4 regions of the Skermanella cutis genome follow, and region 1 is predicted to be linked to each of the others. Evidence: predicted binding sites of a transcription regulator. Region 1 holds the regulator's gene; each other region holds the start of a gene.
The links. Region 1 encodes PhoB, which activates phosphate uptake and scavenging genes when phosphate is short. Its sites were predicted from a motif close to TNTCATAAAACTGTCA; they were not measured.

Region 1 (5,845 bases):
GCGCCGTACCAGACCGACGACTTCGCCGCCCGGCTGAAGAAGCGCTACGCCGCAGAGCGGCGCTTCAAGATGTACGGCATGGCGGCGATCGGCGTGGCCCTGGCCATGCTGGCGATCCTGCTCGCCAGCATCGTGGCCCAGGGATACACCGCCTTCGCCCAGCACGACCTGGCGCTGGAGGTCCATTTCGATCCGGCCGAGATCGATCCCCAGGGAACGCGCGACCCCGACGCCCTGTCCAACGCCAACTACGGAGCCCTGGCGCGCAACGCGCTCCTGGCCGTCTTCCCGGAGGTCGAGTCCAGGAACGACCGGCGCCGGCTGACCGCCATGATCAGCAACGGCGCCGCGTTCGAGCTTCGCCGGATGGTCATGGACGACCCGTCGCTGATCGGAACCCGCAAGTCCGTGCGCTTCGCCCTGGCGAGCGACTACGACCAGCTGCTCAAGGGCAACATCGACCGCACCGTGCCGGAGGCGGACCGCAAGGTCACCGACCAGCAGATCGCCTGGATCGACAGGCTGGTCTCCAACGGCAGCATCGTCAACGGCTTCAACTGGCGCCTCTTCCTCAACGGCGACAGCCGGGACCCTGAACTGGCGGGCCTGAAGGCCGGCATCATCGGATCGTTCCTGACCCTCCTGGTGACGCTCGGCCTGGCGATCCCGATCGGCATCTCGGCCGCGGTCTACCTGGAGGAGTTCGCGCCCAAGAACAAGCTGACCGACCTGATCGAGGTCAACATCAACAACCTGGCGGCCGTCCCGTCGATCGTGTTCGGCCTGCTCGGCCTGGCGGTGTTCCTCAACGCCCTCGACATGCCCAGGTCGGCCCCGGTGGTCGGCGGCATCGTGCTGGCCCTGATGACGCTGCCGACCATCATCATCTCGGGCCGCGCCGCGCTGAAGGCGGTCCCCCCCTCGATCCGGGAGGCGGCGCTCGGCGTCGGCGCCTCGCCGCTCCAGGTGGTGACCCACCACGTGCTTCCCCTCGCGATGCCGGGCATGCTCACCGGCATCATCATCGGCATGGCGCAGGCCCTGGGCGAGACGGCGCCGCTGCTGATGATCGGCATGATCGCCTTCATCGTGGACACCCCCTCGGGCTTCGGCGACGCCGCGACGGTGCTGCCGGTGCAGATCTTCATGTGGGCCGACAGCCCGGAACGCGGCTTCGTGGAGCGTACCTCCGCCGCGATCATGGTCCTCCTGGCCTTCCTGATCGCGATGAACGCGATCGCCGTCGTCCTGCGCAAGCAATTTGAAAGGCGTTGGTAAATGACCGCCCAAACCCAGATCGGAACCAGCGCCGTCGCCGGCGCGGACGCCCGCTCCGCCGCCGGCATCCTGGCCGGCGCGGCGAACAAGATGGATGCCAAGCAGGTCAAGGTGTACTACGGCGCCAAGCAGGCGCTGAAGGGCATCGACCTGGCGATCCCGGAACGGCAGGTCACCGCGCTGATCGGCCCGTCGGGCTGCGGCAAGTCCACGTTCCTGCGCTGCCTCAACCGCATGAACGACACGATCGGCATCGCCCGGATCGAGGGGCTGATCACGCTGGACGGCCAGGACATCTACGACCGCGAGATCGACCCGGTCCAGCTCCGCGCCCGGGTCGGCATGGTGTTCCAGAAGCCCAACCCGTTCCCCAAGTCGATCTACGACAACGTCTCCTACGGTCCGCGCATCCACGGCCTCGCCAGCCGGCGGGAGGAGATGGACGAGATCGTCGCCAGGAGCCTGCAGCGCGCCGGATTGTGGAACGAGGTGAAGGACCGCCTGAAGGAGCCGGGCACGGGCCTGTCCGGCGGACAGCAGCAGCGCCTCTGCATCGCCCGCGCCATCGCGGTCAGCCCCGAGGTGATCCTGATGGACGAGCCGTGCTCCGCGCTCGACCCGATCGCGACCGCCCACGTGGAGGAGCTGATCGACGAGCTGCGGGAGAACTACACCATCGTGATCGTCACCCACAACATGCAGCAGGCGGCCCGCGTGTCCCAGCGCACCGCCTTCTTCCACCTGGGCGACATGGTCGAGGTGGGGGACACCGAGGAGATCTTCACCAATCCGCGCGACGAGCGGACCCAGGGCTACATCACCGGCCGCTACGGCTGAGCCGGTTGCGCCGGCTTGATCGGCGAAGCGGCATTCGGGATAATCGGGCAATTCAGGGAAGCGACGCATGAGCAACGAGCACATCGTCAAGTCGTTCGCGCAGGAACTGCAGCGGCTGGCGAATCTGATCACGCAGATGGGCGGCGTCGCCGAGGCCCAGGTGGAGGCGGCCGTGCAGGCCGTCGTCCGCCGCGACACGACCATCGCGGCCCAGGTGATGCAGTCCGACCTCCGGGTCGACGGCTACGAGCGGGACGTGGATGCGGAGACGCTGCGCCTGCTGGCGCTGCGCCAGCCCATGGCGTCGGACCTGCGCGAGATCGTGTCGGCGCTCAAGATCGCCGCCGACCTGGAGCGGATCGGCGACTACGCCGCCAACATCGCCAAGCGGTCGATCGCCCTGGCCCAGGTGCCGCCGGTCCGCCCGGCCGCGGCGATCCCCCGGATGGGCCGGCTGGTCCAGGAGATCATGAAGGACGTGCTCGACGCCTTCATCGAGCGCGACGTGGAGAAGGCGGTGGCGGCCCGCCGCCGCGACGAGGAGCTGGACGACCTCTATACCAGCCTGTTCCGCGAAGTCCTGACCTACATGATGGAAGACCCGCGCAACATCACCCCCTGCACGCACCTGCTGTTCATCGCCAAGAACCTGGAACGGATCGGCGACCACGCCACCAACATCGCAGAGACGATCCATTTCCTGGTGATCGGCCATCCGCTGACGACGGAACGTCCCAAGGGCGACGAAAGCAGCTATGCTGTCGTCACCCCCGAGCCGGAAACGCAGGGCTAGCATTGGAACAAGGCATCCCATGAATTCGGCGCTGAAACCCCTCGTCCTCATCGTCGAGGACGAGGCGGACCTCGTAACGCTCCTCAAGTACAATCTGGAGAAGGAAAGCTTCCGCACCCTCTCCGCGGGCGACGGCGAGGAGGCCCTGCTGCTCGCCGCCGAGCAGACGCCCAACATCGTCCTGCTGGACTGGATGCTGCCGCTGATGTCCGGCCTCGAGGTATGCCGCCAGATGCGGCGCAACCCCAAGACCCGCGACATCCCGATCATCATGCTGACCGCCCGCGGAGAGGAGGCGGACAAGGTCCGCGGCCTCAATTCCGGGGCCGACGACTATATCGCCAAGCCCTTTTCGCCGACCGAGCTGGTCGCCCGGATGCGCGCCGTGCTCCGCCGCGCCAGCCCCGGCCTGGCGGAGGAGCTGCTGCGGTTCAACGACGTGGTGATGGACCTCGCGGCCCACCGGGTCCGCCGCCAGGGCCGCGACATCCACCTGGGACCGACCGAGTTCCGCCTGCTGCGCCATTTCATGCAGCATCCCGGCCGGGTCTTCTCGCGCGAGCAGCTGCTCGACCTGGTCTGGGGCCACGACGTCTATGTGGAGCCGCGCACCGTCGACGTGCATATCCGCCGGCTGCGCAAGGCGCTGAACGAGGAGAACGACAACGACCTGATCCGCACGGTCCGTTCGGCGGGCTATGCGCTCGACGTGAAGGGCGGCGGCGCCTGATCCGGGTCCTGGAGACACCGCGCCTCGTCCTTCGCCCGCTGGAGCTTTCCGACGCCGGCGCGGTGCAGGACCTCTTCCCCCGGTGGGAGATCGTGCGGTTTCTCGCCGACCATGTCCCGTGGCCCTATCCGGCCGATGGCGCCCTGTCCTATATCCGGGACGCGGCGCTTCCCGCCATGGAGCGGGGAACGGAATGGCACTGGTCGATCAGGCCCCGGGCGGGGCCGGACCGGCTGGTCGGCGTCATCGGCCTGATGGACAAGCCCGACGACAACCGCGGCCTCTGGCTCGACCCCGCCTGGCAGGGGCGTGGCCTGATGACGGAGGCGAGCGCCGCCGTCATGCATTTCTGGTTCGAAACCCTCGGCCGGTCCGTGTTGCGGGTCCAGAAGGCCGAGGCGAACCTCGGCTCCCGCCGTCTGTCGGAGCGCGACGGCATGCGGCTGGTCGGAATCCATGACAGGGATTTCGTTTCCGGCCGCTTTCCCGCCGGGATCTGGGAAATCACCCGGGAAGAGTGGCGCGGCCGGCGATCCCCAGCCGGCGATGCCCCTGGCCGGTGAGGAACCCTGCGCGGGCGCGCCGCCGATCCGCGCCCTGTTTCCCACCCGGCTATATACGCCTTACGGATAGCCCTGCCTATCTTATAAACAAATCGGTCTAACCTAAATCTCGGAATTACGTAAAATCCGGGATTGTGCGTTCATTGCGGTGCGAGGTAACCCTATCGGTTGGAAACTAAGGACCCGGAGGCCGACTTGACCGCAGTTCGCGCGATGAAGCTCTTGAGTGCGTTCGCCCTGACGCTGGCGCTGTATCCCGTCGGGGCCGATGCCGCCGATCCCGGGGTCTTCCCCGACCGGATCGTGCTCGGCCAGGCGGCGCCGTTCGACGGCCCGGCCAAGGCGCTGGGCACCGGGATGCGCGAGGGGCTGCTGGCCGCCTTCGCCGAGGCGAACGCCGCCGGCGGCGTCAAGGGCCGGCGGATCGAGCTGGTCACCGCCGACGACGGCTACGAGCCGGAGCGCAGCGTCGCGGCGACCCGCCGGCTGATCGAGGGGGACGGAGTCTTCGCCCTGGTCGGACCCGTCGGCACGCCGACCTCCAAGGCGGCCCAACCGCTGGCCGAGGCCGCCGGCGTTCCCTTCGTCGGACCCTTCACCGGGGCGTCGTTCCTGCGCGACCCGAAGCTCTCCACCGTCGTCAATGTCCGGGCCTCCTACGACGAGGAGGCGGAAGCCTGGGTCAGGCACCTGACCGAGGACCTGGGGGCCGCCAGGATCGCGATCTTCTACCAGGACGACAGCTTCGGCCAGGCCGGGCTGGCCGGCGTCGAGAAGGCCATGGCGAAGCGCGGCATGGAACTGGCGGCGCGCGGCACCTACGCCCGCAACACCACGGCGGTCAAGTCGGCCCTGCTCGACATCCGCAAGGCGGCGCCCGACGCGGTCGTCATGGTCGGCGCCTACGCTCCCAGCGCCGAGTTCATCCGGCTGGCGCGCAAGCTCAAGATGGAGACGACCTTCGTCAACATCTCCTTCGTCGGCTCGGACGCGCTGGCGCGCGAGCTGGGTGCCGAGGGGGCCGGCGTCGTGGTCAGCCAGGTGGTTCCGGTGCCGACCGACTCGGACATCCCGATGGTGGCGTCCTACCGCGCCGCCCTCGCCGCCGCGGCTCCCGACGCCAAGCCCGGCTTCGTCTCGCTGGAGGGCTACGCCGTCGGCCGCCTGATGGTCGAGGCGCTGAAGGCGATCGAGGGCGAACCGACCCGCGCCGCCCTGCTCGACGCCATCCGGGACAAGGGCGCGTTCGACCTGGGCGGACTGCCGCTGGCCTACGGGCCGGGCGACAACCAGGGTTCGGACAAGGTGTTCATGACCGTCATCCAGCCCGACGGCAGCTTCAAGGCCGTCGACAAGCTCACCCCTCCCGCGAAGAGCTGAGAACCATGGCCATTTCTTCGCTGTCCCGGGATCCCGCGGGCCGGACGGGGAGCGCCGGAGCCGGGATCCGGAGCGTCGGTACCCGCCTCTACGCCGCCTTCGCCGCCACCGCCGGGCTGACCCTCGCCGCGGGCCTGGTCGCCAACCTGTCGTTCGGCCGGATCGAGGACAGCCTGACCTCGATCACCGACCGGGGCGTGCTGGCCCTGAAGGCTTCGGGGGATCTGGAGGCCGGATCGCTCCGGCTGACCGGCATGGCGTCCG
Region 2 (5,845 bases), 510 kb from region 1:
CGATCATCATCGCCATGGCGGCGGCCGGGGCCACGTCGCCGGCATCGTCCATGTTGAGCACGGCGATCGAGGCCAGCGTCGTGTCGGGGGAATAGAGGAAGACCACGCCCGAGACCGTCGTCATGGCGTTGACGAACAGATAGATGCTGATGCCCAGGATCGCCGGCAGGCAGACCGGGACGGTCACCCGGCGGAAGGTGGTGTAGCAGGGCACCTTGAGGGAGGCGGAGACGCTCTCGAACTCCGGGTCGATCTGCTTCAGCGCGGTGACCGCGGTCAGGTGCCCGACCGTGTAGAAATGGGCGATGCTGTTCATCACCAGGATCGCCAGGGTGCCGTAGAGGAAGTTGAGCGGGTTGGTGGCCGGATTGAAGAAGAAGATGTAGGCGAGGCCCAGCACCAGCCCCGGCACAGCCATGGGCAGCATGGCGAGCAGGTGGCAGGCGGCGCGCAGCGGGCCGGCGCCGCGGCCCTTCTCGATCGCCCAGGCGCCGGTGAAGATGACGGCGGTGCCGACCACTGCGGTCAGGCCCGCCATCTTCAGGCTGTTCCAGTACGACGCCCAGCCGCCGCCGTCCATCAGGTCGAAGCTGTAGTGGCGCAGGGTCGGTTCGAGATTGTAGGGCCAGAACGTGACCAGGGAGGCGAAGGCCGCCATCCCGAGGATCCCCAGCAGGCCGAAGGCGACCAGGGCGCAGGCGGCGAACAGGCTCCAGTCGCGGAAAGGCTCGGCGCGGGGCTGGAAGCTGACCGCCCGGCCGCTCAGCTGGGCCACCTGGCGGCGCCGGACCATGCGGTCCACCGCGAAGGCGAGGACGGCCGGGACCAGCAGGACGGCGCTGACCACGGCGCCCATCTGGAAGTTCTGCTGGCCGACCACCTGCTTGTAGACGTCGGTCGCCAGCACGTCGTAGGAGCCGCCGATCACCTTGGGCACGCCGAAATCGGTGATCACCAGGGTGAAGACGACGAAACCCGCGCTGACCAGCCCGTAGCGGGCACCCGGCAGGGTCACGGTCATGAAGCGGCGGAACCGGGTGGCGCCCAGGCAGTCGGCCGCCTCGTACAGGCGCCGGTCGGCGACCGCCAGCGCGGTGGTCAGGATCAGCAGCGCGTGGGGAAAGGTGTAGAACACCTCGCCCAGGACGATGCCGATCGGGCCGTAGATCGACCAGCCCATCAGCCAGTCGCGGACCAATCCCTGGTTGCCGAACAGGTAGATCAGCGAGATCGCGGGCAGCAGCGACGGCGCCAGCAGCGGGATCATGGCGACGGCCCGGAACAGACCCCGGCCGGGCATCCGGCTGCGGGTCAGGCCGTAGGCGTAGACGAAGGCCAGCGCCAGGGTGATCGCGGTGGCCAGGCCCGCAACGGTCAGGCTGTTGAGGATCGACCGGACCAGCGCCGGGTCGGCGGCATAGGCCGCGTAGTTGGCGAACCCGACGAACTCGCCGGCGCGGTCCTGGAAGCTCTTGGACAGCAGGACCCACAGGGGCAGGACGATGCTGACCGCGAGGTACAGGGCCAGCACGACGAGCCCGGCGCGCACCACCCAGTCGTCGCGGCCGGCGCGCTGGCGGACGATGGCGACGGCGGGGGGTGGCGCGAGCCCGGCCCCGTCCAGGGTCCTGCCCGTCATGGGGCGGAGCCTTGATGGAAGACGCGGATCCGTTCGGGAGGGACCGCCACCGTCAGGGCGCTGCCCCGGCCGATATCGAGGTCGCGGACCGCGTTGGTGGAGAAGTCGGCGTGGAGACCAAGGGCGCCGCCCGGCCCGGACAGCGCCGTCCGCCAGATGCCGCCCAGGAACTCCATCTCCTCGACGCGCGCCGCGAAGGCGTTCGGCGATCCGGCGCCGATGCCGCGGACCTGGACGTCCTCCGGCCGGATGCCCAGCGTCACGGCGGCATCGCGGGCGAGGCCGTCGAGTCCGGCCGCCTCCAGCTCGATCGTGCCGACCCGCACCCGGCCGGGACCGGCGGCGACACCGGGTATGAAATTCATCCGGCCGATGAAATCGGCGACGAAGCGGCTGGCCGGATGTCGGTAGATCGTCAGCGGCGTGCCGACCTGCTCGATCCGGCCCTGGTCCATGACCACGATGCGGTCGGCCATGGACAGCGCCTCCTCCTGGTCGTGGGTCACCATGACGGTGGTGATGCTCAGCCGGCGGTGGAGCCGCACGATCTCGGTCCGCAGGTGCTGGCGGACCCGGGCGTCGAGCGCCGACAGCGGCTCGTCCAGCAGCAGGAGCCCCGGCGAGGTCGCCAGCGCCCGGGCCAGCGCCACCCGCTGCTGCTGCCCGCCGGACAGCTGCGCGGGATATTTGGGTCCGGCGTCGGGCAGCCCCACCAGGTCCAGCAGTTCCGCCACGCGCCGGTTCCGTTCGCCGCGCGGGATCCGGCGGCTCTCCAGCCCGTAGCCGACGTTGCGCGCGACGGTCAGGTTGGGGAACAGGGCGTAGGACTGGAAGACGATGCCGAAATCGCGCTCCCCGGCCGGAAGGCCCGACACGTCGCGGCCGCCCTGCTCGATCCGGCCGCCGGTCTGCACGTCCAGACCGGCGATGGCGCGCAGCAGGGTGGTCTTGCCGCAGCCGGACGGCCCCAGGAAGCAGACGAACTCGCCGCCGAAGATCTCCAGCGAGACGCCCTCGAGGGCCTGGAACGAACCGAACGACTTGGTGACGTTCTCCAGGCGCAGATAGGGAGCGGCCGGGGTCATGGCGGCGGCCCCCGCCTCAGCTCTTCGGCTCGGTCTTGCCGTCGAAGCGCTTCTGCCATTCCGCCAGCAGCCGCTCGCGGTTGGCGGCGACCCAGCTGAAGTCGTTCTTGATCATGGACTGGATCAGGCCGTCGGGATAGCCCGGGATCGGCTTGGCGACGCCGGGCAGCGCCACGACCGAATAGGCCTTGGCGTACATCTCGTTCGCCTCCCGGCTGACCGACCAGTCGGCCAGCGCCTTGGCGGCGTCCGGGGCGTCGGTGCCCTTGACGATGCCGAAGCTCTCCAGGTCCCAGCCGGAGCCCTCGCTCATCACCAGGACGTCCACCGGGGCGCCGTCGGCCTTGACCTTGGCGCCGCGATAGTCGAACGAGATGCCGACCGCGTATTCGCCGGCGCCGGCCTGGCGGCACGGCTTGGAGCCGGAATGGGTGTAGGTCGCGACGTTGTCGTGCAGCCGGGTCATGTAGTCCCAGGCCTTCTCCTCGCCCATGGTCTGGACCCAGGCCGAGACCGACAGGAAGCCGGTGCCCGAGGAGTTCGGGTTGGGCATGGTGATCTGGCCCTTGTAGACCGGGTCGGCGAGGTCGGCCCAGCTCTTCGGGGCCGGCAAGTTGCGCTTCTTCGCCTCGACCGTGTTGAAGCAGACCGCCGATATCCAGACCCGCTGCCCGACCCAGGCCGGCGGCTCCGCCGGATCGCGGAGATCCTTGGCGATCTGGTCCAGGCCCTTGGGCGCGTAAGCCATCAGCATGCCGTCGTCGGCCAGCAGCTTGAGGCTGGTGGCGGCCAGGCCCCAGACGATGTCGGCCTGGGGATTGGCCTTTTCCGCCAGCAGCTTGGCGGTGATGATGCCGGTCGAATCCCGGACCCACCTGATCTCGATATCGGGGTTCCTCGCCTCGAACGCCTGCTTGAAGGCGGCCAGCTCGTCCGCCTCCACCGCGGTATAGACGGTGAGCTGGGTCTTGGCGTCGGCGGGGGCGGCGGCGAGCGCCATGCCCAGGAAGGCGGCACCCAGCGTCGCGGCGCGGAAAAGATGCGTCATGGCCTGAAGCTGGCCCATGGTGCGGAACTCCCTGGCTGAAAGGCCATGTTCAAATGCTTGTGGCCGTTGGAGCCAAACCTAACGGCTTTGCGTTACGGTTTCATGATGCGGGACGAAATCCCGACCCCGGTTTCGCATCGATTCAGCCGCTTTTCTTTCGCCGCCCCCTGGCGCAAAGTGCGGCGCACAAGGTGCCCGTCGCTCCGGCCAGGGTGGCGGCCGGGGCGGGGCCAAGGAGATACGACGGCATGACGACCAAACCCCCTGCCAATCCCTTCGCCCAATCCTATGACGGACCGGTTCGCGCGGTCATCCTGGACTGGGCCGGCACCGTGGTGGATTTCGGCAGCCGGGCGCCGATGGGCGTGTTCGTGGCGGCCTTCGGCACGGTCGGCGTCACGATCTCCGTCGCGGAGGCGCGCGTCCCCATGGGGCTGCCCAAGTGGGACCACATCAAGGCGATCGGCGCGCTGCCCGAGGTGGCGAAACGCTGGCAGGACGTCCATGGCCGGCCGATGACGGACGCCGACGTGGACGACCTCTACGCCCGCTTCCTGCCGATGAACGTGGAGGTGGTCGCCGACCACGCGGCGCTGGTGCCGGGCGCCCGGACCACCATCGCCGACCTGCGCGCCCGCGGCATCAGGATTGGCTCGACCACCGGCTATTCCCGGCCGATCATGGACGTGCTGATCCCGGCGGCGGCCGCCAACGGCTACGAGCCGGACTGCGTGGTCTGCGCCGGCGACCTCGCCGCCGGTCGGCCGACCCCGCTGATGTGCTACCAGAACATGATCGAGCTGAACGTCTGGCCGGCCGCCGCCTGCGTCAAGGTGGACGACACCCTGCCCGGCATCGAGGAAGGGCTCAACGCCGGCATGTGGACCGTCGCGGTGGCCCTGACCGGCAACGAGATGGGGCTGGCGGTCGAGGAATTGACGGCATTGTCGGAAGACGAGTTGAAGGTCAGGCGGACCGCCGCGTATGATCGGTTGCGCGCGGGCGGCGCCCATTACGTGATCGACGGGATCGGGCAGCTGATACCGGTGATCGAGGACATCGAGCGCCGCCTCGCCCTGGGGGCTGTTCCGTGATCGAGGCCATGACCGACACCGTATCCGAAATCTTCGAGCTTTTCCGCGCCTCCGGCGACCAGGCCTATTTCGGCGAGGCGGTCAGCCAGACCGAGCACGCGCTCCAGACCGCGGCGCTGGCCGAGCAGTTCGGCGCCCCGCCCCACCTGGTCGTCGCCTCGCTGCTGCACGACATCGGCCACCTGCTCCACGGGCTGGGCGAAGGCGTCGCCGACGAGGAGCTGGACGCCCGCCACGAGGCGATCGGCGCCCGCTGGCTGGCGGATCGCTTCCCGGAGGACGTCTGCGCGCCGGTGCGGCTGCACGTCGCGGCCAAGCGCTACCTGTGCGCGGTCGAGCCGGCCTACGCCGCCGCCCTGTCGCCCGCCTCGAAGCAGAGCCTGAGGCTCCAGGGCGGCCCCCTGAGCGAGGACCAGGCCGCCCGCTTCATCCTGGGCCGCTTCGGCCCCGACGCGGTGCTGGTCCGGCGCTGGGACGACAAGGCCAAGGTGCCGGGGCTGCCGACGCCGGGGCTGGACCACTTCAAGCCGTATCTGGCGGTCTGCGCGATGCGGTCGGACTGATTTTCTCTTATTGGGCCACAGATGAACGCAGATGGGCGCAGATAGGTCCGAAAAAACCATCTGCGCCCATCTGCGTTCATCTGTGGCCAAGTCTTTCAGGCTTGACCGGGGGACCAGCTCACCGGATCGCCGACACTTAATCCTAACACCGCGTCCGCCCGGCCCCGATTGACGGCGATCTCGGCGAGGCCGTTGGAGTTCGCGTACCAGAAGGCTTCGCCGGGCGGCACCGCGCCGAAGGTCCGGGCGGGCAAGACGGGCCGGCCGGCGGCGGTCAGCACGGCGTCGGCGGGGAGCGTCGAGGCGCGCAGGCCGGTCATGGCGTTGCCGTAGACGTCGATATAGACGATCTGCGCCAGGTCGTCGGGCCAGTCGGGGCGGCGGACCCGCTCCGCCGGAACCGGCGTCCCGGGGAC
Region 3 (5,845 bases), 610 kb from region 1:
TCGTATAGGCCCCCAGCGTCTCGGTCTGGCCGTAGAGCTGGCGCAGCGGCACGCCCATCGCCATGAAGAAGCGGAAGGTCTCCGGCCCCAGCGCCGCGCCGCCGGTCGCGGCCGATCTCAAGTTGGAGAATCCCAGCCGGTCGCGCAGCGCGCGGAACAGCAGCAGGTCGGCCAGCCGGGACCGCTTGCCCTTGTCCAGGGCCTCCAGCCCCACCTTCATCCCGTACTCGTACAGGCGCCGCTTGAGCGGCGAGGCGTCCATGATCCGGGCGCGCACGTCGGCGGCGATCTGCTCCCACACGCGCGGGGCGAACAGCACGAAGGTCGGCCCGACCTCCCGGAAATCGTGCATCATCGTCTCGGGTTCCTCGACGAAGTTCACGGTCATCCGGCTCAGCAGCGCCTTTCCCAGCACATAGACCTGCTCCATGATCCAGGGCAGCGGCAGCACCGAGACATACTCGTCCCGCGGCCCCTTGGCATCGACGTCCAGGTAGCTGGCGCAATGCCGGATCACCCGCCCTGCCGGCAGCATCGCCAGCTTGGGGTTGGCCGTCGTGCCCGAGGTGGTGCACAGCACCGCCACGTCCTCGCCGCGCCCGGCCGCCACCATCTCGTCGTACAGGGCGGGAAACTCCGACGCGACCGCGTCGCCGTGGTGCATCAGCTCGGTCACGGAGACCAGCCGCGGGTCGGAATGCTTCCGCATGCCGCGCGGGTCGCTGTAGACGATCAGCTTCACCGTGGCGATCCTGTCGCCCAGCTCCAGCAGCTTGTCGACCTGCTCCTCGTCCTCGGCGAACACCACCTTGGCGTCGCTGTAGGTCACGAGATACGCGATCTCCTCGTCCAGGGCGTCCCGGTACATGCCCAGGCTCATGGCGCCCACGGCATGGGCGGCGATCTCGGCGCAGACCCAGTCCGGCCGGTTGTCGCCGACGATCCCGACCACGTCGCCCCGGCCGACGCCGTAGTGGTGAAGCCCCAGCGCGAAACCCTTGACCCGCGCCTGGTACTGGCTCCAGCTCAGGCTGTGCCAGATCCCCAGATCCTTGACCCGGAGCGCCACCTCGTCCGGATGGTTGCGCGCATGGACCTGGAGCAGCTTCGGGAAGGTGTCGAACAGCGACAGGTCGGGCAGCCCGTTGACGGTTCCGGCGTTCATCACGCCACCTTCCCGGCCGGCACGGCCACGTCGTCCTCGTCGCTCAGCACGTCGTCGGCCTCGCCCAGGTAGGCCCGCTTGACATGCGCGTTGGCCAGGACCTCCTCCGGATAGCCCTCGGCGATCTTCTTGCCGAAATCCAGCACCATCACCCGGTGGGAGATGTCCATGACCACGCCCATGTCGTGCTCGATCATCACGACGGTCATGCCGTACTCCTCGTTCAGGTCGACGATGTAGCGGGCCATGTCCTCCTTCTCCTCCAGGTTCATGCCGGCCATCGGCTCGTCCAGCAGGATCAGGTCCGGCTTCAGCGCCATGGCGCGGGCCAGCTCGACGCGCTTGCGCAACCCGTAGGAAAGCGTGCCGGCGACCGCCTTGCGGACATGCTGGATGTCCAGGAAATCGATGATCTCCTCGATCTCGCGGCGGTGCTCCAGCTCCTCCTTCCGCGCGCCGGTGAACCAGTACAGCGCGCCGGTCAGGAAGTTGTTCTTCATCAGGTGGTGGCGCCCGACCATGATGTTGTCCAGCACCGTCATGTGCCCGAACAGCGCCAGGTTCTGGAACGTGCGGCCGATGCCGATCTCGGCCCGGTGGTTGGGCGTCATCCGCGTGATGTCCCGTCCCTTGAACAGGATCTGGCCCTCGGTCGGGCTGTACCGGCCGGAAATGCAGTTGACCATGGAGGTCTTGCCGGCCCCGTTGGGACCGATGATCGAGAACAGCTCGCCCTTGTCGATGCAGAAGCTCACATCCGTCAAGGCGCGGACACCGCCGAACCGCAGCGACACATGTCGGGCTTCGAAAATGGGCGTATCGGCTTTCACCGCGCGTCCTCCCTGTCACGTTCTTATTGGGCGTACCTTTTTCGTTCGTACGACCCTTGCGCAGCAAGGTGCGATACCGGCTTCGTAAATTCAAGATGAATAGCTTGCGCCCGGAAGTTCCCGGTACGGGCGCAGAGGGTCCCCGCCGGAAAACCGCGCCTGCCCGGTTTGGGACAATGAGGCGCAGCGGCAAAGAGCCTCATCGCGCATCCGGCAAGAGCCCGGCAAAACAACCGGCAAGCATCGACCCAAAGGGACTGAAAGTCCTGCAATAAACCTGAAACGAGAGGATCTAGCCGTGCTTGAAGCCTATCGCCAGCATGTCGCTGAGCGTGCCGCGCTCGGGATTTCGCCGCTGCCGCTGTCCGCCAGGCAGACCGAGGAACTGATCGGCCTGCTGAAGACGCCTCCCGCGGGCGAGGAGCGGTTCCTGGTCGATCTGGTGACCTACCGCGTGCCGGCGGGCGTCGACGATGCCGCCAAGGTCAAGGCCGCCTTCCTGGCCCGGGTCGCCAAGGGGGAGGAGTCCTGCGCGCTGATCTCCAGGGTCAAGGCGACGGAACTGCTCGGCACCATGCTCGGGGGCTTCAACATCAAGCCGCTGATCGACCTGCTGGCCGACGCCGAATGCGGCGCGGCCGCGGCGGAGGGGCTGAAGACGACCCTCCTCATGTTCGATTATTTCCACGACGTCAAGGAACTGGCCGACCAGGGCAACGCCAATGCAAAGGCGGTGATGCGGTCCTGGGCCGATGCCGAGTGGTTCACCTCGCGTCCGGAGGTTCCGGAAAGCCTCACCCTGACCATCTTCAAGGTGACCGGGGAGACCAACACCGACGATCTGTCGCCGGCCCCCGATGCCTGGTCGCGCCCGGACATCCCGCTGCATGCGCTCGCCATGCTGAAGAACCCCCGCCCCGGCATCGAGCCGGACGAGCCCGGCGCCCGCGGCCCGGTGAGGCAGCTCGAGTCGCTGAAGGCCAAGGGCAATCTGGTGGCCTATGTCGGCGACGTGGTCGGCACCGGCTCCTCGCGCAAATCCGCCACCAACTCCGTGCTCTGGTGGACCGGCGAGGACATCGCCTATGTCCCGAACAAGCGTTTCGGCGGCGTCTGCCTGGGCAGCAAGATCGCGCCGATCTTCTACAACACCATGGAGGACGCGGGCGCGCTGCCGATCGAGCTGGACGTCTCCCGGATGGAGATGGGCGACGTCGTCGAGCTGCGCCCCTATGAAGGCAAGGCCCTGAAGGACGGCGAGGTGATCGCCGAGTTCAAGGTCAAGTCCGACGTGATCTTCGACGAGGTCCGGGCCGGCGGCCGCATCCCGCTGATCATCGGCCGCGGCCTGACGGCCCGCGCCCGCGAGGCGCTGGGCCTGGAGCCGTCCACCCTGTTCCGGCTGCCGTCGGCCCCGGCCGACAGCGGCAAGGGCTTCTCGCTGGCCCAGAAGATGGTCGGCCGCGCCTGCGGGCTGCCGGACGGACAGGGCATCCGCCCCGGCACCTATTGCGAGCCGAGGATGACCACCGTGGGCTCGCAGGACACCACCGGCCCGATGACCCGGGACGAGCTGAAGGACCTGGCCTGCCTGGGCTTCTCCGCCGACCTCGTGATGCAGTCCTTCTGCCACACCGCGGCATATCCCAAGCTGGTGGACGTGAAGATGCACCACGAGCTGCCGGCCTTCATCGCCACCCGCGGCGGCGTGTCCCTGCGGCCGGGCGACGGCGTCATCCACTCCTGGCTTAACCGCCTGCTGATGCCCGACACCGTCGGCACCGGCGGCGACAGCCACACGCGCTTCCCGATCGGCATCTCCTTCCCGGCCGGCTCCGGCCTCGTCGCCTTCGCCGCCGCCACCGGCGTGATGCCGCTGGACATGCCGGAAAGCGTGCTGGTGCGCTTCACCGGCACCATGCAGCCGGGCGTCACGCTGCGCGACCTGGTCAACGCGATCCCCCTCTACGCCATCCGCCAGGGCCTGCTGACGGTCGAGAAGAAGGGCAAGAAGAACATCTTCTCCGGCCGCATCCTGGAGATCGAGGGGCTGCCCGACCTGAAGGTCGAGCAGGCGTTCGAGCTGAGCGACGCATCGGCCGAACGGTCCGCCGCCGCCTGCACGGTGCGCCTGAACGAGGCGCCGATCATCGAGTACATGCGCTCCAACATCACGCTGATGCGCTGGATGATCGCCAACGGTTACCAGGATCGCCGCACGCTGGAGCGCCGCATCAAGTCGATGGAGGCCTGGATCGCCGATCCGCAGCTCCTGCAGCCCGACGCCGACGCCGACTACGCCGCCGTCATCGAGATCGACCTGGCCGACATCCGGGAGCCGATCGTCGCCTGCCCGAACGATCCGGACGACGTCAAGCCGCTGTCGGAGGTCGCGGGCGACGTGATCGACGAGGTCTTCATCGGCTCGTGCATGACCAACATCGGCCACTTCCGCGCCGCCGGCAAGGTGCTGGACGGCAAGTCCGACATCCCGACCCGGCTGTGGATCGCGCCGCCGACCAAGATGGACGCCATGATCCTGAACGAGGAAGGCTATTACAGCGTCCTCGGCAAGTCGGGCGCGCGGATGGAGATGCCGGGCTGCTCGCTGTGCATGGGCAATCAGGCGCAGATCCGCAAGGGCTCGACGGCCATGTCCACCTCGACCCGCAATTTCCCCAACCGCCTGGGCATCGACACCCGCGTCTATCTCGGCTCGGCCGAGCTGGCCGCGGTGTGCGCGCTGATGGGCAGGATCCCGACCGTGGCCGAGTACATGGAGCAGGTCAGCATCGTCAACCAGAAGGCCGCCGACATCTACCGCTACATGAACTTCGACCAGATCCCCGCCTTCCGAGAGATCGCGGACACGGTCGCGGTCGCCTGACCGGATCGGATACGCACGCAGCAGCAGCCCCCGCCGGGAAACCGGCGGGGGCCTTGTTTTTCCGGGAGCCCGCAGGCATGCGCCGCCGCGTCCCCAAGCGCGGAAACCCTCGCCATCGCTCCGCTGGTAATACCACTCGCACACCGCTGCCGTTTGCCAGCGTGCAGATTCTGCGCTAAATCATTGCAACGCAAAATAAGGTTTCGGTCACATGTCGATCCAAACCTCCGCCGGTTGCAAAGCAATGGAGGAGTTCCCGTGACAACATTCACCGGTCATGACACGCTGAAGACGCGCCGCACCCTCGACGTGGGTGGCAAGTCGTACGATTACTTCAGCCTGAAGGCGGCCGAGCAGGCCGGCCTCGGCGATCTCTCCACGCTTCCCTTCTCGCTCAAGGTCCTGCTCGAGAACCTGCTGCGCTTCGAGGACGGGCGCACGGTGTCGGTCGACGACGTCAAGGCGGTGGCGGAGTGGCTGAAGACCCGGCGCAGCGACACCGAGATCGCCTACCGTCCCGCCCGCGTCCTGATGCAGGACTTCACCGGCGTCCCCGCCGTGGCGGACCTCGCCGCCATGCGCGAGGCGGTGAAGACGCTGGGCGGCGAAGTATCGCGGATCAACCCGCTCTGCGCGGTCGACCTCGTGATCGACCACTCGGTCACGGTGGACGAGTTCGGCAGCCCCGGCGCCTTCAAGAAGAACGTCGAGCTGGAGTTCGAGCGCAACCAGGAGCGCTACGCCTTCCTGCGCTGGGGCCAGACCGCGTTCAACAATTTCCGCGTCGTGCCCCCCGGCACCGGCATCTGCCACCAGGTCAACGTCGAGTACCTGGCCCAGACCGTCTGGACCGACACCGACCAGGGCACCGGCAAGACCGTCGCCTACCCCGACACCCTCGTCGGCACCGACAGCCACACCACCATGGTGAACGGCCTCGCGGTGCTGGGCTGGGGCGTCGGC
Region 4 (5,845 bases), 2.0 Mb from region 1:
GCGGCACCGGATGCTGACTGCGTCTCGACCGCCGATCCGGTCCGGCCGGGCACCAGGTTGCGCAGCATCTCGGCCCCGGTCTGGATCACCGGCATGGTTCTCGCGTCGCGCAGCCAACGCGGCTGTTCCGTGGGCGGGAAGACCCAGCTCACCGAGATATAGGCAAGGCAGACGATCACGGCACCCCGGGCGATACCGAAAACGAACCCGAGCGAACGGTCCACGGCACTGAGCGCGGAACCGCGGACGCCTTTGGAGATCTGGTGGCTGACGATCGACAGCAGGATCAGCGAGGTGACGAACACTCCCAGCCCGGCCACGGCCTTGGCGATCAGGTCCTTGGCGACGATCTGCTGGACCAGGGGGAGGACATGGGGAAACAGGTACAGGGTCGCGAAGGCGGCGCCGACCCAGGCGCCGACCGACAGCACCTCGCGGACCAGGCCGCGCGCGAAGGCCAGCAGGGCCGACAGCAGCAGGATGACGATGACGGCGATATCGGTCGGGTTGATAGATGTCGAGTCCATGTCGGGGATCCGTCACGTCATCTGGTGGGTCAGGGGAGGCATCAGGTGCGCCCCCGCCCGGCGGACGCCGCGGCGCGGGGTTCCTGGAACATCGGGATCAGGTCCTCCAGGTGCGCCAGTTCGATCCGGCGGATGCCGGCATCGCCCCGGCCGCCCGATTTCCGGCTGCGCTGGGTCGGCATCAGGGACTTCTCGAAGCCGAGCTTCGCGGCCTCCTTCAGGCGCACGTCGGTCTGGCTGACCGCCCGGATCTCGCCCGATAGCCCGATCTCGCCGAACACCACCGTGTCGGCCGGCACCGGCTCCCCGGTCAGCGACGACACCAGCGCCGCGGCGACCGCCAGGTCGGCGGCGGGCTCGCCGATCCGCAGGCCGCCGGCCACGTTCAGGTAGACGTCGTTGGCACCGATCGCGACGCCGCAGCGGGCCTCCAGCACGGCGAGCACCATGGCGAGCCTGCCGCTGTCCCAGCCGACCACCGCGCGGCGCGGCGTGCCGAGCGGGGAAGGGGCGACCAGGGCCTGGATCTCGACCAGCACCGGACGGGTTCCCTCCAGCCCGGCGAAGACGCAGGCGCCGGACACGTCGCCCCGCCGTTCGGCCAGGAACAGTTCGGACGGGTTCGACACTTCGGTGAGGCCGGAGTCCGTCATCTCGAACACGCCGATCTCGTCGGTCGGGCCGAAGCGATTCTTGACGGCGCGCAGGATTCGGAACTGGTGGCCGCGCTCTCCTTCGAAATAGAGCACGGTGTCGACCATATGCTCCAGCACCCGCGGGCCCGCGATCGTGCCTTCCTTGGTGACATGCCCGACCAGCACCAGGATGATGCCGCGCCGCTTGGCGACGCGGATCAGCTCCTGGGCCGAGGCGCGGACCTGGGCGACGGTGCCGGGCGCGCTGTCCAGCGTGTCCACATACATGGTCTGGATCGAGTCGATGATGCACAGGCCCGGGGCGTCGGCGGCATCAAGCGAGGCGACGATGTCGCGCACATTGGTCGCGGCGGCCAGTTCGACCGCGGACTCGCTGGTGCCGAGCCGGGAGGCGCGCATCCTGACTTGATCGACCGCCTCCTCGCCGGAGATATAGGCGCAGCGGAGGTTCCGGGCGAGGCTGCACACGACTTGGAGCAGAAGGGTGGACTTGCCGATCCCGGGATCGCCGCCGACCAGCAGCGCGGAACCCGGAACCATGCCGCCGCCGCAGACGCGGTCGTATTCCGCGATGCCGGTGATCCGCCTGGGGGCCTTTTCGGAAACGCCCTTCAGGTCGACGAAGTCGATCCGGCGGCCGGTGCCGGCGGTGCGGCCCAAGCCTTTGGGAGCGCTTTCCGGGACCGCCTCCTCCACCAGGGTGTTCCACTCGCCGCATGCGTCGCACTTGCCGCTCCACTTGGGAGAGCTGGCGCCGCAGGACTGGCAGACATAACGTGTGTTGGAACGGGCCAATGTAACCGGGTTCTCGACGTGTTTGCGGTGCGGCAACGGATAGCACGCGCGAACTTTCCGACCTATGGGAAACATTCGGCGCGAGCCATTGCCCCCGGGCTGTGCCCAGACCGGGAACAATCCTCAAATTGCTCGATGCTTATCGAAACAGGGTTTATTTAAGATGAACAGAACAGGAATACCAGAGCCCGATCCAGGATCGGGATCGCGGGTCAGGGTTGCATGACCTCCATCTGGATCGGCCCGTCGGCACGTCCGTGGATGAACTGGTCGACATAGGGATTGCCCGAATTGTCGATCTCCGACACCGGGCCGCTCCAGATGATCTTGCCCTTGTAGATCATCGCGATCCGGTCGGCGATCTTGCGCGCACTCGCCATGTCGTGGGTGATCGACAGGGCGGTGGCGCCCAGGTCCTTGACGCATTTGATGATCAGGTCGTTGATCACGTCGGCCATGATGGGGTCGAGGCCGGTGGTCGGCTCGTCGAAGAAGATGATTTCCGGCTGGGTGGCGATCGCGCGGGCCAGGCCGACGCGCTTCTGCATGCCGCCGGACAGTTCGGCGGGGAACAGGTCGGCTACTTCCCGGGCGAGACCGACCGCGGACAGCTTCTCGACCGCGATCTCCCGCGCCTTGCCCCGGGACATCTTCTCGCCCTGGATCAGCCCGAAGGCGACGTTCTCCCACACGGGCAGGCTGTCGAACAGGGCGGCGCCCTGGAACAGCATGCCGAACTTGCGCATCACCCGCTCGCGGTCGCGCGGGCGCAGGTTGGCGGTCTCCTCGCCGTCGATCTTGATCGAGCCGCTGTCGGGATGCATCAGGCCCAGCGCGCATTTCAGCATCACCGATTTGCCGGTGCCCGACCCGCCGATCACCACCAGCGATTCCGCGCGTCCGACTTCCAGGTCGAGGCCGTTCAGCACATGCTTGCTGCCGAAGGACTTGTGGAGGCCGGACAGCTTCAGCTTCGGCGTCCCGGCCTCGGCCCGGGCCCCGGGCGCCGCGTCGGCCGGCTTCCCCACTGCGGTATGTGTCATGGCGCTCATCGCGAAAAGAACAGGCCGGTGATCAGGTAATTGAACACCAGGATCAGGATGGAGGAAGACACGACCGCGTTGGTCGTCGCGGCGCCCACGCCCTGGGCACCGCCGCGCGACTGATAGCCATGGTAGCAGCCCATCAGCGCGATCACGAATCCGAAGACCGCCGCCTTGACCAAACCGGAGATGACGTCCATCGGCACCAGGTATTCCCAGGTGCGGCCGATATAGGCGGCCGGGTTGAAGTCGAGCCGGTAGACGCCGATCAGAAACCCGCCGAAGACGCCGATGATGTCGGCGACGACGACCAGCAGGGGCAGCATCGTGAGTCCCGCGACGAGGCGGGGCACCACCAGGTACTTGAAGGGGTTGGTCGCCAGCGTGGACAGCGCGTCGACCTGCTCGGTCACCCGCATCGTCCCGATCTCGGCAGCCATCGAGGCGCCGATGCGGCCGGCTACCATGAGGCCGGCGAGCACCGGCCCCAGCTCGCGCGTGACGGAGAGTACGACCACGGTCGCCACGGCGCCTTCCGCCTGGAAGCGGGCGAAGCCTGTATAGCTCTGCAAGGCCAGGACCATGCCGGTGAACAGGGCGGTCAGCCCGACGACCGGCAGCGAATAATAGCCGATGTCGATCATCTGCCGCCCGATCAGGCGCAGATAGAACGGCGGCCGGAAGCAGTGCGAGACGGCGACGCCGGTAAACAGCATCAGCCGGCCGGTCGCCTCCAGAAAAACCAGGAAGGCGCGGCCGGTCGTGGTCAGGAAGCCCATTTATCCCCCGTGGCAACCTAGCGGGCGGCGCTCCCGCTCACCCGTGCCCCGTGCCGGGCATGACACTCGGGCCGGACGCGTTGAGGGAACGGCTGAAACCACACACCTAAACCGCTGGTGCCGTTGCAACTTCACCTCAGCGCGCAACCTTGTGCGGCGCACCCTAGCCAACCGTCATAACACTGTCAACGGCAGGGGCGCCCGCAGGTGCCCATAGGGGGATGGGGGCGGACCGTCCGGCCGCGCCCCCGATTTCCCTCACTCGTAGTCGCCGCCGCCGCCCGGGTGGCTCTGGTCCAGGTCGCCGAACTTGGTGTACTGGCCGTCGAAGAACAGGCGGACCGTGCCGATGGGCCCGTGGCGCTGCTTGGCGATGATGACTTCGCCGGTGTTGTGGACCTCGCCCAGCCGCTGCTGCCAGCGTTGATAGCGGTCGTTGAACTTGTCGTCGGCCTCGTCGGGCCGCCGGCTCGGCTCGGCGCGTTCCAGGTAGTACTGCTCGCGGAAGACGAACATGACCACGTCGGCGTCCTGCTCGATCGAGCCGGATTCACGCAGGTCGGACAGCTGGGGCCGCTTATCCTCGCGCTGCTCGACGGCGCGGGACAGCTGGGACAGGGCCATCACCGGGACGTCCAGCTCCTTGGCGATGGCCTTCAGGCCGCGGGTGATTTCGGAGATTTCCTGAACCCGGTTCTCGTTGCCCTTGCCTCCGGAACCGCGCAGCAGCTGAAGGTAGTCGACCACGATCAGCCCGAGGCCTCCCGACGTGCGCGCCAGCCGGCGCGACCGGGTACGGACCGCCGCGATGCTCAGCGCCGGCGTGTCGTCCACATAGAAGGGAACGCGCGACAGGATGCTGCTGGCTTCGGAGAAGCGCTGGAAATCCTCCGGCTTCAGGTCGCCGCGCCGGATCTTCTCCGAGGCGACCTGCGCCTCGTCCGCCAGGATACGGGTGGCCAGCTGCTCGGCCGACATTTCCAGCGAGAAGAAGGCGACTCCGGCGCCCTCCTTGCCGTCGGTGCGCAGGTGGGCCTTCGCCGCGGCGAAGGCGATGTTGGTGGCGAGCGCGGTCTTGCCCATGGACGGACGTCCGGCGAGGATCAGCAGGTCGCTGGGATGGAGGCCGCCCAGTTTGCGGTCCAGGTCGATCAGGCCGGTGGTGACGCCGGTGACCTGGCTGTCCCGCTTGAACGCCTCCTCCGCCATCTCGATGGCGACTCGGAGGGACTGGCTGAACGGCTGGAAGCCCCCCTGGATGTCGCCGGTGGTCGCCAGGTCGAAGAGCTTCTTCTCCGCCCCCTCGATCTGCTCGAGCGCCGCCCCTTCGAGGTTATGGCTGTAGGCCTCGTTGACCATGTCCTCGCCCATGTCGATGAGCTGGCGGCGGAGGTACATGTCGTGGATGATTCGGCCGTAATGCTCGGAATTGACCACCGAGACCACGCTGCCGGCCAGCTCGGCCAGGTAGCCGACGCCGCCGACGCTCTCGAGCGCCGGATCGCCTTCGAAATAGCGCTTCAGCGTGATCGGGTCGGCGACCTCGCCGCGCTGGACCAGGGTATGGATCGTCTCGAAGATTCGGCTGTGGACCGGATCGTAGAAATGCTCCGGCTTCAGGAACTCGCCGACCTTCTCGTAGGCCTTGTTGTTGGTCAGGATGGCGCCCAGCAGGCTCTGTTCAGCCTCGGCGTTGTGCGGGGTGATTCGGTAGCTGGGGCGTCGTCCGGCAGCATCCGCGGGGCGGGCGGCGCGAGGATCTGTGGTCATCGTTTCCATGTCGGGGAGACTAGCAGAGCACGCCCGGCCGAGATAGACGCCGCGGCTGTGGATAGCTTGTGGAACCCGGCGAGGGAAGTTATCCACAGGCTGTGAAGATGGCGGAAATTAGCTCTCGCCATGAGGATTTCCGGATGCGATTATGCCTTGAGGCATGGGTGTATTAACCATGCCATCGCCCGCGTTAAGGAAGGATTGGTTGAGTGGCCCGGAAATCCGACGGCGATAGCCGCCCGACGGCGGCTCAGGTGGAGTTGGCCCGGCTG

Region 2: a site for PhoB is predicted at 3,865-3,880, ahead of IGS68_RS25150 (putative 2-aminoethylphosphonate ABC transporter substrate-binding protein). Genes of this name have one in related genera too.
Region 3: a site for PhoB is predicted at 2,263-2,278, ahead of acnB (bifunctional aconitate hydratase 2/2-methylisocitrate dehydratase). Genes of this name have one in related genera too.
Region 4: a site for PhoB is predicted at 3,973-3,988, ahead of IGS68_RS18540 (MlaE family ABC transporter permease). Genes of this name have one in related genera too.

Annotation. Positions count from the first base shown of each region.
Region 1 covers NZ_CP067420.1:5,920,819-5,926,663, forward strand. Annotated here, with positions in the region: gene pstA (phosphate ABC transporter permease PstA) at 1-1,278, shown strand, start outside; gene pstB (phosphate ABC transporter ATP-binding protein PstB) at 1,369-2,115, shown strand; gene phoU (phosphate signaling complex protein PhoU) at 2,183-2,908, shown strand; gene phoB (phosphate regulon transcriptional regulator PhoB) at 2,928-3,638, shown strand; gene IGS68_RS27695 (GNAT family N-acetyltransferase) at 3,701-4,201, shown strand; gene IGS68_RS27700 (ABC transporter substrate-binding protein) at 4,397-5,581, shown strand; gene IGS68_RS27705 (methyl-accepting chemotaxis protein) at 5,587-5,845, shown strand, end outside.
Region 2 covers NZ_CP067420.1:5,406,007-5,411,851, forward strand. Annotated here, with positions in the region: gene IGS68_RS25140 (putative 2-aminoethylphosphonate ABC transporter permease subunit) at 1-1,639, opposite strand, end outside; gene IGS68_RS25145 (putative 2-aminoethylphosphonate ABC transporter ATP-binding protein) at 1,636-2,724, opposite strand; gene IGS68_RS25150 (putative 2-aminoethylphosphonate ABC transporter substrate-binding protein) at 2,741-3,790, opposite strand; gene phnX (phosphonoacetaldehyde hydrolase) at 4,021-4,866, shown strand; gene IGS68_RS25160 (phosphonate degradation HD-domain oxygenase) at 4,875-5,429, shown strand; gene IGS68_RS25165 (SAM hydrolase/SAM-dependent halogenase family protein) at 5,525-5,845, opposite strand, start outside.
Region 3 covers NZ_CP067420.1:593,618-599,462, forward strand. Annotated here, with positions in the region: gene IGS68_RS02795 (long-chain fatty acid--CoA ligase) at 1-1,165, opposite strand, end outside; gene IGS68_RS02800 (ABC transporter ATP-binding protein) at 1,165-1,995, opposite strand; gene acnB (bifunctional aconitate hydratase 2/2-methylisocitrate dehydratase) at 2,294-4,882, shown strand; gene acnA (aconitate hydratase AcnA) at 5,141-5,845, shown strand, end outside.
Region 4 covers NZ_CP067420.1:3,962,259-3,968,103, reverse strand. Annotated here, with positions in the region: gene IGS68_RS18555 (CvpA family protein) at 1-527, opposite strand, end outside; gene radA (DNA repair protein RadA) at 569-1,978, opposite strand; gene IGS68_RS18545 (ABC transporter ATP-binding protein) at 2,191-3,021, opposite strand; gene IGS68_RS18540 (MlaE family ABC transporter permease) at 3,027-3,800, opposite strand; gene IGS68_RS18535 (replicative DNA helicase) at 4,059-5,570, opposite strand; gene IGS68_RS18530 (hypothetical protein) at 5,783-5,845, shown strand, end outside.